Regions from separate parts of the Pseudalkalibacillus sp. NRS-1564 genome, predicted to be linked through region 4. Evidence: riboswitches for the same ligand, from Rfam matches in the RefSeq annotation. Region 4 holds a riboswitch; each other region holds the start of a gene.
The links. A riboswitch is a leader RNA that binds a small molecule or an ion and turns the genes downstream of it on or off. The one in region 4 is predicted to bind S-adenosylmethionine.
Positions count from the first base shown of each region.

Region 1: it holds a riboswitch for S-adenosylmethionine, as region 4 does, so the genes downstream of both, metK (methionine adenosyltransferase) here and ACIFPW_RS17030 (sulfite oxidase-like oxidoreductase) in region 4, are expected to answer to the same signal.
Region 2: it holds a riboswitch for S-adenosylmethionine, as region 4 does, so the genes downstream of both, ACIFPW_RS00930 (assimilatory sulfite reductase (NADPH) flavoprotein subunit) here and ACIFPW_RS17030 (sulfite oxidase-like oxidoreductase) in region 4, are expected to answer to the same signal.
Region 3: it holds a riboswitch for S-adenosylmethionine, as region 4 does, so the genes downstream of both, mtnK (S-methyl-5-thioribose kinase) here and ACIFPW_RS17030 (sulfite oxidase-like oxidoreductase) in region 4, are expected to answer to the same signal.

Region 1 covers NZ_JBITPM010000037.1:62,786-66,204, forward strand. The annotation lists gene ACIFPW_RS16735 (MSMEG_1061 family FMN-dependent PPOX-type flavoprotein) at 1-503, opposite strand, end outside; gene metK (methionine adenosyltransferase) at 646-1,842, opposite strand; SAM riboswitch class I at 2,051-2,160, opposite strand; gene pckA (phosphoenolpyruvate carboxykinase (ATP)) at 2,513-3,419, shown strand, end outside.
Region 2 covers NZ_JBITPM010000002.1:106,218-109,636, reverse strand. The annotation lists gene ACIFPW_RS00930 (assimilatory sulfite reductase (NADPH) flavoprotein subunit) at 1-1,121, opposite strand, end outside; SAM riboswitch class I at 1,285-1,396, opposite strand; gene ACIFPW_RS00925 (hypothetical protein) at 1,556-1,930, opposite strand; gene ACIFPW_RS00920 (ABC transporter ATP-binding protein) at 1,986-2,753, opposite strand; gene ACIFPW_RS00915 (MBL fold metallo-hydrolase) at 2,800-3,419, opposite strand, start outside.
Region 3 covers NZ_JBITPM010000044.1:11,685-15,103, forward strand. The annotation lists gene ACIFPW_RS19580 (pyridoxal phosphate-dependent aminotransferase) at 1-427, opposite strand, end outside; partial or broken gene ACIFPW_RS19585 (carbon-nitrogen family hydrolase) at 536-1,316, shown strand; SAM riboswitch class I at 1,403-1,539, shown strand; gene mtnK (S-methyl-5-thioribose kinase) at 1,654-2,865, shown strand; gene mtnA (S-methyl-5-thioribose-1-phosphate isomerase) at 2,866-3,419, shown strand, end outside.
Region 4 covers NZ_JBITPM010000038.1:35,571-38,989, forward strand. The annotation lists gene ACIFPW_RS17010 (GNAT family N-acetyltransferase) at 1-116, shown strand, start outside; gene ACIFPW_RS17015 (GNAT family N-acetyltransferase) at 214-645, shown strand; gene ACIFPW_RS17020 (GNAT family N-acetyltransferase) at 841-1,146, shown strand; gene ACIFPW_RS17025 (hypothetical protein) at 1,118-1,306, shown strand; SAM riboswitch class I at 1,367-1,465, shown strand; gene ACIFPW_RS17030 (sulfite oxidase-like oxidoreductase) at 1,550-2,212, shown strand; gene ACIFPW_RS17035 (copper amine oxidase) at 2,477-3,419, shown strand, end outside.

The DNA of each region.
Region 1 (3,419 bases), on a different contig from region 4:
TCAGGTTCAAAAAGATATGATCGTTTAAAGGCTTTGGCACAATGAATGTAGCATTCCTTTACTTCTACTCCAATACCTAACAAAGGCGTTTTCCCCTTATATTCACACTGCTCTAGCAGCGTTTTATCTTTTACAATCAAGGCCTTCCCATTAATACGCAACGCTTCTTCTCGGCCGGGAATCATCAGCAGCAAACCGATATTTGGGTTTTCTAATAAATTGATCAATGAGTCCATTCGTTTATTTCCCGGTCTTTCCGGTATCAATAAATGATGATTATCTAGAACCTGAATAAACCCCGGTGCATCGCCTCTTGGCGAAACATCACCACCCGTACTTGATTGGGTGGCAATCGTAATAAATGGTGTACGGCATATGAACTCTTTACAGTGTTTATCAAGAAAAGATATGACTTTGTTTGCAGCCAATTTACTCGGTATTCCTGCCATGTCTTTTAGTTCATTCACATCGGTCACGGTTTCTCCGAATATACTAGTATTCACACATTACACTCCTCCATTTTTTCTTCCATTTTATCACAACACCCATCTATTTTATGATAATTCAATACAATATAACGGATGTCAAAAAGGATGATAGAGCAAAAAAAAGAAGCCAAAATATTTTTGGCTTCTTAGAAATTAATTAAATTCCGGCACCCTGTTTAAGGGATTCTGCACGATCTGTTTGTTCCCATGGAAGGTCAATATCAGTACGTCCAAAATGTCCATACGCAGCTGTTTGCTTATAAATGGGACGTCTAAGATCAAGCATCTTTATAATGCCTGCTGGACGAAGATCGAAGTTCTCTCTTACTAGCTCTACAAGACTTTCCTCAGACACTTTTCCTGTGCCAAATGTATCAATAGCAATTGATACTGGCTGAGCAACCCCAATAGCGTAAGCAAGTTGAACTTCACAACGATCTGTTAGACCCGCTGCCACAAGGTTCTTAGCAACATAACGAGCAGCATATGCCGCAGAACGGTCTACTTTCGTAGCATCCTTACCTGAGAAAGCACCGCCACCGTGACGCGCATAACCGCCGTAAGTATCAACAATGATTTTTCTTCCTGTTAAACCTGCGTCACCCTGCGGTCCACCGATAACAAAGCGTCCTGTTGGGTTGATGAAGTATTTTGTTTCTTCATCAATTAATTCAGCAGGAACAACCGGCTTCACAACGTGTTCTTTGATGTTACGTTGAATTTGTTCAAGTGAAATTTCAGGATGATGCTGTGTAGAAACAACAATGGTATCAACGCGAACCGGCTTACCAGCTTCATCGTATTTCACTGTTACTTGTGTTTTACCATCAGGACGAAGATAAGGAAGAATTTCTTCTTTTCTTACTTCACTCAAACGACGCGCTAGTTTATGCGCAAGAGAAATCGGAAGCGGCATTAATTCCGCTGTTTCATTACAAGCGTAACCAAACATAAGCCCCTGGTCACCTGCACCAATTGCATCGATTTCATCATCTGACATCGTACCTTCACGTGCTTCAAGAGCAACGTTTACACCTGCAGCGATGTCTGCAGACTGTTCATCAATAGATGAAAGAACAGCACATGTTTCAGCATCAAATCCGTATTTCGCACGTGTATAGCCGATCGTTTGAATCGTCTCACGAACCACTTTCGGAATATCAACATAGTGTGATGTTGTAATTTCACCGGAAACTAGAACAAGACCAGTTGTTACTGTAGTTTCACAGGCAACGCGCGCATTTGGATCATGCGCAAGAATATCATCCAGAATGGCATCGGAAATCTGATCTGAAATTTTATCAGGATGCCCCTCTGTTACTGACTCAGAAGTAAACAAACGACGATTACTCACTCAAGTACCTCCTTAAGGATTGGATCCTATCTAATTATGTTGTAATGGATACGGTACTCATTTCCCTATTACCCTGTGCCGAAACGAGAGAACGAATTCAATTTCTTATCGTCTTACCTTTTTTTATAGCGTCATCAATCTCAACGACATTAAAAAAGCCCTTCCCTACATTCAGAGGGAAAAGGAGCTGATATCTCATGCCTTTCGCCTCTTATCTTCCAAGACTATCGTCTTGCAGGTTAGCACCTTAATCCTGTTGTATAGGAGTTGGTTGCTGAGCTTCATCGGGCCTGTCCCTCCGCCTGCTCGGGATAAGAGTATCCATTCTCGACATATAATAACGCACATGAAAGGATGTGTCAATGAAGAAAAGCGGAAGCGCCCGTTTAGCTTCGACAAGCGCTGGAGCCCTACAAAAAGAACACGGGCTTTGTGTTCGAATTCAAGGGCGAAGCGACCGAACCACTACCCTAATCCTTACCCATAAAATAATCACTTCCTATATAATGGCGACAGGATTTCAACCTAAAGAAATAGTCATTCACCCATTTTTCACTTTTTATGCAAAAAATACATAGATTAGTATAGAATAATTGAATGAATGTGTTATACTATTTTTGAGTTAAACAAGTCAATCAACGAAATCTTTAAAAAAGGATGGGTTTAACGTATGAAAACAGCTTCCTTCTCCTCACCGTTATTGGATGCGATATTAAATAAGAATAATCCACATGTGAATTTATCAGTGTCTGAACTGGTTGAACATTCACTATTTAAAAACGAAGGGCAACTATCAGCTACAGGAGCTCTTCGCGTAGAAACCGGAAAATATACAGGACGTTCTCCTGGGGACAAGTTCATTGTAAAGGAAGATTCCGTAAAGAACAAAGTGAACTGGGAAACAAACCAACCTATTTCCGAAAAAAGTTTTGAAAACCTTTACACAAAGGTGTTGAACTATCTCGGTGAGAAAAAGGGACTTTATGTGTTTAAAGGATTTGCTGGTGCTGACCAGTCATCAAGACTACCCATTCAGGTTATTAATGAATATGCCTGGCATAACCTTTTCGCCCACCAGCTGTTCATCTGTCCGAATGAATCAGAGTTAAAAGAACATGACGCTGAATTCACTGTCATTTCTGCACCTGGTTTTCAAGCTGATCCAGAAGTGGATGGCACAAATTCAGAAACATTTATTATTATCTCCTTTGAGAAACGAACCGTCTTAATTGGTGGAACAGAATATGCTGGAGAAATTAAAAAGTCTATTTTCACCGTTATGAACTACTTATTACCAGAGCGAAATATTCTTTCAATGCACTGCTCTGCTAACGTAGGTAAAGAGGGGGATGTTGCTCTATTTTTCGGTTTATCTGGAACTGGAAAGACAACGCTCTCAGCAGATGCTCATCGATCTCTTATCGGTGATGATGAACACGGATGGTCTATGAATGGTGTCTTTAATATTGAAGGTGGATGCTACGCTAAGTGCATCAACTTATCAAAAGAAAAAGAACCTGAAATCTGGGATGCAATTCGCTTTGGAACGGTTCTTGAGAACGTTATGATGGATAACG
Region 2 (3,419 bases), on a different contig from region 4:
TAGTCCTTCACCAAATCAATTAAATCTCTACCGTAAAGGTATGTTCTTAGTTCTTCGCCTTCCGCTTCAACCATGCGCTTAAGCTCAAAACTTGATGTCAGCTCTGCAATCTTCTTGAGCAATGGCTTTGTGAGACTCGTAATCTCATATGTTTTCGTTAAAGCTTCTTCAAGTGGCTGAACGTCACCCTTTTTGTTCACCGTAACCTGTTCTTCTCGCTTCCAGTTCATTTCATCGATTAGCTGACGGACAAGAGCAGTATCATTCTCCGGGTAAATACCAAGGCTATCACCCGGCTCATATTCAAGGTTCGATCCTTCAAGATCAAGCTCAATGTGCCGTGTTTCTTTATTCGATCCACGTCCATTCAAATTAACATTCTCAAGAATTTCGGCTTTGAATGGATTCGTTCTGGAATACGTCTGATTCGACTCATCAGGTTTTGTTTCAGAAGTCGATTCTCTCGTAGACTGATCTTCTTTCAATACTCCCGTCACGCCTTCGAACCACTCTTCTGCAGGCTCTTCGAAATCAAGATCACAATCTACACGAGGATAGAGCCTTGTTGCACCTAATTCTTCAAAGCGCTTGTCAAAATCTTTCCCGGTTTGGCAGAAAAATTCATAGGAGCTATCACCAAGTGATAAGACTGAGAATCTGAGACCATCTAATTCAGGGGCTCTCTTACTTTGAACAAAGTCATGGAAGCTTAACGCATTATCAGGAGGATCGCCATCTCCATGGGTGCTTGTAATCAATAATAAATCTTCTACTTTTTTAAGCGACTTTGGCTTAAAATCATCAAGCGATGAAAGGGTAACGTTGTATTTCTCGTTTTCCAATCGCTCAAAGAAAGATTCCGCTAGTGACTGACAATTGCCAGTATGTGAGCCATAGAGAATCGTAAGCTCACGTGTTTTTGCTTCTTGTTTAGAGAATGCTTCTGAAGCAGAAACACCTTGAGCAATCGTCTCAGTAGCTGCCGCAGCTTCAGAGCTACCTGGTACGGAAAGGTATCCGCTCAGCCATATTTTCTGCGTCTCATTTAATGTTGGTAAGAGACGATTTAAAAGCTCCGTTTGTTCTTTGTCAAAAGGGCTATTCACAACCTGTAACTGCAATACAATCCACCTCACAATACTAAAATTTAATTCAATGTAATGAAAGTAGTTTACTCGGAATTAATAGCAAATAAATTCGTCTGCATTCCCCCTAACCCATTCAACACAAAAAACCTCTCTTCTCAAAACATAAGAAGAAAGGTTTGTAAGTACGAAGCCAGTCTTCTTATCTTTCAGGATAAACCTGCTGGATTTGGCACAGTATGAGATGAAGGATCATCTCATCGGTTGCCGAAGCTTCATAGGGCCAGTCCCTCCACCTCTCTTGATAAGAAATGTTGCTATCAAATTGTAAATGACAATGATTGGTTCAAATGTTATCTCGTGATCGAATAAAAGTCAATATATTATTAGAAAATTATCATCATTCAATTAACTAAATGGCGATAACACCAGCAATCTTCATGAAAAATAATCCAAATGATTCAGGTCTTTTATCCCTGCCGTTGCCCCTCTTGTATCCTATTCCGCATGCGCATGAAATCAATCGTATTCGCCATGACAAGAGATAGAATCATAAGAATCATCAACCAACTGTAGTCAAAAGGCAGCACCAACAAGAGAAAGGCCATGAAAGAAAAAACGCAGGAGCGAATGACATGATCTTTAAATGTGACGTTAACTTTTTTCCCACGTTTCCATTTCAACAAGTTCACCGCAATACCAAATATCGATAGAAGCATGCATATGACATACGCCCAGAGTGGAAGGTCGTAATCCACTATAAAAATGGTAGACGATAGAAACAGCGTCAATACCGTATATCGAATCGCAATTTCTTTATGAGTTAGCGAATCAAAATCCTTCAATACATACCTCCTTTTGACGATGAACGAATTTGGGCATTTTTGAGATACACGGTCCTTATGCAGATGGATAAGCTGGCTTCATCTCATTTGAATTCACCTGAACCCAAGGTCGCTCTCTGTTCCACGTCACTTCTAAAGGGACGCCCATACTTTTACTAAGATGTTCAGCTGTTAACACATCTTTCTTCTTGCCATTCACTGCAATTCGACCATTTTCCATAATCATGGCGTGAGTGAATACGGGACAAATCTCTTCAATATGATGAGTGATATACAATATGGTTGGACCATCTTCCTCTTTTCCAAGTCGTTCAACCTGAGCTAATAACTGTTCGCGTGAATATAGATCAAGTCCGTTGCACGGTTCATCTAGAATAAGAAGCTTTGGCGAAGACATCAAAGCTCTCGCTATCAGGACTTTCTGCTTCTCACCTTGAGAGCAAATTCGAAAAGGTTTACCGCGTAAATGAGCAATCCCCCATTCCTGCATCATCTTCATCGCTTGCGATTCTTCCTGTTCCGTCACCTGCTCCTGCATCGGCGAGATACGCTCAGTGAAAGCGTTGCTCACCCAGCCAATAGATTTTCTAAGCTCATTCAAATCAGTTTTCCCAAGACGATGCCCCAATACTTCAACGACGGGATCATAGCGAAGCAGTGGCCAGATCGAGCCGTGAATTAACTGAAGTAGTGTCGTTTTACCTGATCCATTTAATCCGATAATGGCCTGATGCTGTCCTTTCTCTACGGAAAAAGAAATATCGGATAAAATCATCTGTTTCTCACGTGTGTAATAAGCATTTTCTACATGAATGATTGCCATACATCCCACTCCGTTCTTTGAAGAAAGTCATTCCAACTAGCGCTTTTTACATCGTATACCCGTTAGCAAATTCTTGAATCACTTCAAGCTCCTCTTCGCGTGAGTCTCTGCCAACATTATGCTCATACAACTTTTGCATACGTGTAACATCACCATTGCACTCCTCAGTAATAGAAGCAACAGCACGTAAAAGGTTCACTTCGTTCTTAAAATCCTCCTTAGAGATTGCCTCCCCGTGTGATAAGATGAACCATTCTGCCTCAAAGCTTTCTAATTGATCAAGCAGTCGATTTGTTGTGTTAACAGTGTAGTTGACTTTTTCTGAAAAAATATCAGGATAAAAGCAGTCTCCAAGAAAAAGGATTTTCTCTTCCTTCATATAAATCACAACCGAATCAGCCGCGTGATCGCCTCCAACAGGGTGAAGAATACACGTGACACCACCAAGATCAATCTCCATTTTCTCACCAAACGTTACATCTGGTAGCGTAATCGTAATGTCTCGAGAATCCACAAATTCCTTCTTGATCGCATTTGCACAAAATTCAATTTCAGTGCCTTCTTTCACCCGCTCATCCAACTCATCATCAGACCATCCTAATGGAATAAGCTTACTAATTTCCTCTTTCGTCTGATGCGAGGATAAGGAGACTGCATCTTTCAGCG
Region 3 (3,419 bases), on a different contig from region 4:
TATCCGCTTCAGCCATCGCAACACCAGACCAATAATCAGGATAGCCAGGATCTGGCACGAGCGCCACGTCACTTTTATTTAACAAACATTGACTGACTTCTACAAGGCCAGCTTTTCCACCAAAAAGGACGGCTACCTCTTTCTCCGGATCAAGCTCAACACCAAACTCTCGCTTATAGAAGTCAGCCGCGGCTTGTTTCAGAAAAGGTTGTCCCTTAAATGGCGGATACTTGTGGTATGCAGGGTTTTCAGCTGCCTGCTGCAAAGACTCGATAATATGCGCAGGCGTCGGCTGGTCAGGATTTCCTTGGCCAAGGTTAATAATGTCATATCCCGCCTCTACATAACGGTTCACTTTTCCAGCAAGCTTCGCAAAAAATTGTTCTGGTAAACGTTTAAGTGCATCTGAAGTTTGAAATTGTTTCAAATGGAATCACATCCTGTTAAAATTTTCGAGAAATTCTAATAAGTTATGTTATCTTGGATACACAACCATGTAAAGGTCAATTTCTAAACATGTAAGGAGGACAAATCAATGAAAAACCTTGCCCTGTTGCAATTTGATATTGCTTTTGGCAATCCAGAAAAGAATTTCTCTAAAGTTGAAGAGCTTGTTTCTAAGGCGGTGAGTGACAAACCAGATATCATCGTTTTACCAGAATTGTGGTCCACAGGTTATGATTTATCTCGTCTTGATGAAATTGGAGATACTGATGCAGAAAAGTCGATTGCTTTTCTATCTCGCCTCGCAAAAAAACGACGTAAATATTGTCGGGGGCTCCATCGCTAAGCATCATAACGGCGAAGTAACGAACACCATGCTTGTGTTCAATCGAGATGGGCAGCTCGTTCATGAGTATAGCAAAGCGCACCTGTTTCGTTTGATGAATGAAGAGAAATTCCTCGTTTCTGGAAATGAAAAAAGTCATTTCACACTTGAAGAACTCCCATGTGCCGGGTTCATTTGTTATGATATTCGCTTTCCTGAGTGGCTTCGCCTTCATGCAGTTGAAGGTGCCCAAGTATTGTTCGTACCAGCAGAATGGCCAAAGCAACGCACCGATCATTGGCGAGCATTACTTATCAGTCGCGCGATTGAAAATCAGTGCTACGTGATTGCTTGTAATCGTGTCGGGGCAGATCCTGATAATACGTTTGGAGGACACTCATTGATCATTGATCCGTGGGGAACAATTATCGCAGAAGCAGGAGAAGAAGAAGTTATTTTAACAGGTTCTATTGACGAAGAGGAAATGTCATCAATCCGGAGTCGCATTCCTATCTTTGAAGATCGACGTCCAGATATTTATAAATAATATTCAAAATATTATTGACAAACATGTTCCTTTCTCTGTAACATACATTTCAAGCGAAAAAATTGTAAAATAATTTCATAAACTTTCTCTTATCAAGAGCAGGCTGAGGGATTTGGCCCTATGACGCCCAGCAACCGACCTATTTTTAAGTCCAGATGAATCCATGACTTAAATGGCACGGTGCTACTTCCAACAGGATGATATTCATTCTGGAAGATAAGAGGTGTGAAGTATCTCTGTCTTCAAGCCTCTTTCTTCGGAAAGAGGCTTTTTTTATGCCGAAATTCCGATCTTCATGCAATACAACAACCATAAATAGTTGAAAGGGGAATTTTACATGGGTATTCAGATCACTTCAGGGTACACACCGTTTACAAGCGAAACAGTTGTGCAATTTTTAGAGCATCACGAGCTTTTGGATCGCACCGCTCCCGTTCATGTAAAGGAAATTGGCGATGGCAATTTAAATTATGTCTTTCATGTTCAACACAAGAAAACAGGACAATCCTGGATCGTCAAACAAGCCTTGCCTTATGCCAAAGTAGTTGGCGAATCCTGGCCGCTTACACTTGATCGGTCCAGAATTGAAAGCGAGGCGCTCAAGCAAGCTCACTCGCTCGTTCCTGACTTTTCTCCAATCGTTTATTTGCATGACGCTGAAAAAGCCGCAACGGTTATGGAAGATTTATCAACGCACACTATTTTACGCAAAGGACTTATTGAAGGACGTATATATCCTGAACTTGCAAGAAACGTCGGTACCTACCTCGCTCATACGCTCTTTTTCACTTCTGACTACGGTCTTGGTTCGGCAAATAAGAAAGAGCTTGCCAAACGGTTTAGTAATCCAGACTTATGTGGCATAACAGAAACCCTCGTATTTTCAGATCCTTTCTACAATGCCGAAAGCAATGCCTTTACAGAAGAGCTTCGAGCAGATGTTGAATCGCTGTGGGAAGATGACGATTTCCTCACTGAAGTGGCCTCCCTCAAACACTCTTTTTTAACAAAAGGAGAAGCTTTGATACATGGGGACTTACATACAGGTAGCCTGTTTGTTACGGAAAGCTCAACCAAAATAATCGATCCAGAATTTGCTTTCTATGGGCCAGCTGGTTTTGATGTCGGTGCTTTTATCGCCAATATTGCGCTTAGTATCCTGTCGCAGGAGGCCCATAGATCAGAAGAAGAGAAAGAAGGATACCTCGCTTATTTATTTGGCGTCACTACCGAGGTTTGGAACGTATTTGAATCTACTTTCCGATCATTATGGGACGACCATCTCTCAGAAGATAATCGTTATTCGAGAGGATACCTAGACGCTCTTCTACAATCTATTTTTGTCGATAGCATTGGATTTTCCGGCTGTAAAATCATCCGAAGAACGATTGGACTTGCTCATGTAGAAGAGATCGAGACGATCAGTGATCCAAGAGTAAAACTCGCTGTGGAAAAAAAGGCGCTTACCCTTGGAAAAAAACTTATTTTAGACCGAAAAAGCATCACTTCGATTGAACAATACATTAAAGCAATCAAGGAGGTCATTTAAATGACTGTTATCTCATCACTCCAGTGGAAAGGTGATCATCTCTTACTCCTCGATCAACGGCATCTTCCACAACAAGAGATCTACCTTAAGCAAACGGCAATCGAGGATGTCTGGAATAGCATTTCTGCCCTTGTGGTCCGCGGAGCACCAGCCATTGGAATCGCCGCAGCGTATGGTCTTGTTCTTTGGAGTCAGCATGTTCAAACAAACGAAGCAATAGCGTTCAAAACAGCGCTAGTCAACCAAGGAAAATATCTTGCCTCCTCTCGTCCCACTGCAGTTAATCTCTCTTGGGCGATCGATCGCATCATCCGAGCTAGCTTTTCCTTACCAACAGTTCAAAAAATGAAAGAAGCTATTCTGCACGAAGCACTTACTATCCATAAAGAGGATGAACTTGTCTGTCAGCGTATCGGAGAACATGGTCTGAAGCTATTAAATAATGGGGATACCATCCTCACACACTGCAATGCAGGTGGGATCGCAACAGCAAAATACGGGACTGCTCTTGCGCCTCTCCATCTGGCAAAGGAAAACGGTCTCTCCATCTCTGC
Region 4 (3,419 bases):
GGCGAATTGCCGAGAAACAATCGTTTCAACTTGAGGCTATTTTACGAAACGACCATGTCTCAATTGATGGCAGTAAACTAACTGATACATGCGTCTATGCTTTAACAAAAAAATAAATTTGGTAAGAATATGCATCTTACTTATGGGAGGAATAAGGTTCTTGCATCAAGAATAAACGAGTAATGAATGATTTTGATGATGGAGGGAAACTATGTGATCGAACGAGCGACGATAGAAGAAAGAGATTTTATTTTGTCGAATTCCATTCAATCTGTTAATGAAGGAACGACAAATCCCGGTATCGTAAAAGAAGAGAAAGCACTTGAAATTGTATCATCCATTCTTGATCGAGGTGGTTACCACCTCATTTATCGCGACGAAGGGGAAATTGCTGGCTGGGTATTACTTGGAGAAAACACGGATTATTTTACAGAAAGCAAGCATGGGTTCATTTATGATGTATTTGTTTTTCCAAAGTTTCGTGGGAAAGGGTATTCTAAGCAGCTCGTTCAAGCGAGTATTGAAAACTTCAAAGAACAGGGATATGAGGAAATTCGTTTGAATGTGTATTCCTCTAACTTCGCGAAATACATTTATAAAGACATTGGATTTCGAGAACTTCAAACGATCATGGTTTATAAATAGTTGTCCAGCTTCTTTTCATTTATTAAAAGAATGTGAAAAACAACTCATAATCAATCATCATGCCCTTGGAACTTGCTACACTATTTTTGCAGGGACTTCCCCGGTTCCTGCCCCCTTAAAATATAAAGTGTGAGCCCCATGCATTTCCCAGCATGGGGCTTTTCCTTTTCAATCACACAGAAATGAGGGAGAGTATTGGTATATCAATTTAAGTTAATAAGTCAAGAAGAAGTCGAGCGAATTATCTCGTGGAACTATGATGGGCTATACTCATTTTATAATATGGACGAGGATCTTGAAGATCTAAAAGAGTTCCGGGAAGATGCAGCCAGCAATGAAAATTATTGGAGCGTCTACCATAGGGATCATCTTATTGGTTTTTTTAGTTTTCATGAGCATGAAGACAACCATATAGAAATTGGCCTAGGAATGTGTCCCGATAATGTTGGAAAAGGAGAAGGCTTTTCTTTTTTTGGAGGCTGGCCTTCAAAAAGCAGTTGAATTGTATCGTCCAACTTCCTTTGGAATGGCAGTAGCTGAATTTAATAAACGAGCCATAAAAGTGTATCAAAGGGCTGGATTTCAAATCACTCATCTGTTTATGCAACAAACCAATGGGGGAGAATTTCAATTTGTTGAAATGAAGAAAAACCTCGTTTAAAACAATAATTGCAAAATACTAAATAGACCGATAGAATGAATCAAAATTAGATTTTTAATTTCCTTATTGAGAGAGGCGGAGGGACTGGCCCTTTGATGCCCGGCAACCTGATAGACAAGGTGCCAAATCCAGCAGAGTCTATGCTCTGAGAGATAAGGAAGAGCTCTGAAGCGAACTCTTCCTTATTAGTTAGGAAGAGTTTTTTTAGACGATTCAATAAATGAGAGACGGGTTGTGAAGAATTTGAAAAAAGCTGACCGTATTCGCAAAATGAAAGTTCCAGATGCAAGTGAAAAGTATGGTGATCGTCTGCCACCGGGGCAAGTACTTACAGAAAGGTTCCCTATTCTACATGAAGGTGATGTACCTGTGTATGAGATGTCGACATGGAACCTAAGTGTATTTGGAGAAATTGATAAGGAAGTGATCATTTCCTATAGCGACATACTTGCCTTACCACAGAAGAAAGTAAAGTGTGATATTCACTGTGTCACAAGGTGGTCTAGGTTTGATAATACTTTTGAAGGGGTTTTGATTAAGGATTTTATGAACGCATATGGGATAGTACCGAAAACGAACCATGTTATGCTACATGGTGACTATAACTATACAACGAATATTCACCTCACTGACTTAATGAGAGATAATGTTATTCTTGCCCACTCAGTCGATGGAGAGAAATTAACGGCAAAACACGGATGGCCTCTCAGGTTAGTTGTACCGCATCTTTACTTCTGGAAAAGTATTAAATGGATCAGAGGTATAGAATTTATCAATGAAGACAAACCTGGTTTTTGGGAACAAAACGGATTTCATAACCATGCCGATCCATTTAAAGAAGAAAGGTTTTCTGGAGAGGATTTGGGACTACCGGAAGATGAATGGGAGAAAAAAGAGTTTGATTAATTTTTCTTAAAAAAGCGGGCGTGATTAACACATATAGAATTGATTGAGGAAAAGGTAGTTTATTATCACATTCTAAATATCATCATATCTATAAAAAAATAGTTAAAACTTGAAAGTCAGCAGAACCTTAGTATGTGTGGGTTTTGCTGACTTTTTATTCTCTGGTAATTAAAAAAAGAGAAGAATTTTAAAAAAGAATGATCTAAATGGATCTTCCCTCCGTTAGCTAAGTGTAAATCAAAATTAAGGGGAGTGGATTTGAAAATGAATACGAACAAGAATATGAAAAAGAAAGTGATCGATTGGAAAAAGGGACTATTAATTGTTCCGCTTAGCTTTTCACTTTTAATACCAACTGCTGGAGCATTTGCCTCTGACCACGACCAGCAAATGGACAAGCCTACAGTAGAAACACCAGGTGCTGATCTTCGTGCTGATCTTGGCCATTTACTAAGTGAGCATGCTTATCTTGCAGTAGAAACAATGAGAAAAGGAGCTGAAGGTTCTGCAGATTTTGAAGCTTCTGCTGGTGCCTTAAGTGAAAACACGGAAGACCTTACAGCTGCGATTACATCCGTTTATGGTGAAGAAGCAGGAGCTGAATTTAATGAAATTTGGAGCAATCATATCGGTTTCTTCGTTGACTATGTGAAAGCAACAGGTAATGAAGATGAAGATGCAAAACAAAAAGCTTTAGATAGCTTAGATGGTTATAAAGAAGATTTCTCTAATTTCTTGGAAAATGCAACAGGAGAACGACTTCAAGCTGAAACATTGTCTGAAGGACTTCAAGCTCACATTAATCAGTTGATTGGTTCATTTGATAGCTATGTAGCAGGTGATTATGAGATGGCTTACGAGAAAGAACGTGAAGCGATTGCTCACATGCAAATGGTGGCTAAAGGATTCTCTGGTGCCATTACTGATCAGTTCCCAGACAAGTTCGAGAACACAAAAGCCGTAACACCAGCATCTGATCTTCGTGCAACATTAGGTCATTTATTATCTGAACATGCTGGTCTTGCAATGATGACAATGCAGAACGGAATCGACGGATCAGAAGACTTTGATGCATCTGCAGCTGCACTAAGCGAGAATACGGATGATCTAGCTGCTGCGATAACTTCTGTATATGGTGAAGAAGCAGGAAATCAATTTAAAGAAATGTGGTCTGGACATATCGGTAACTTTGTAGAATATGTTCAAG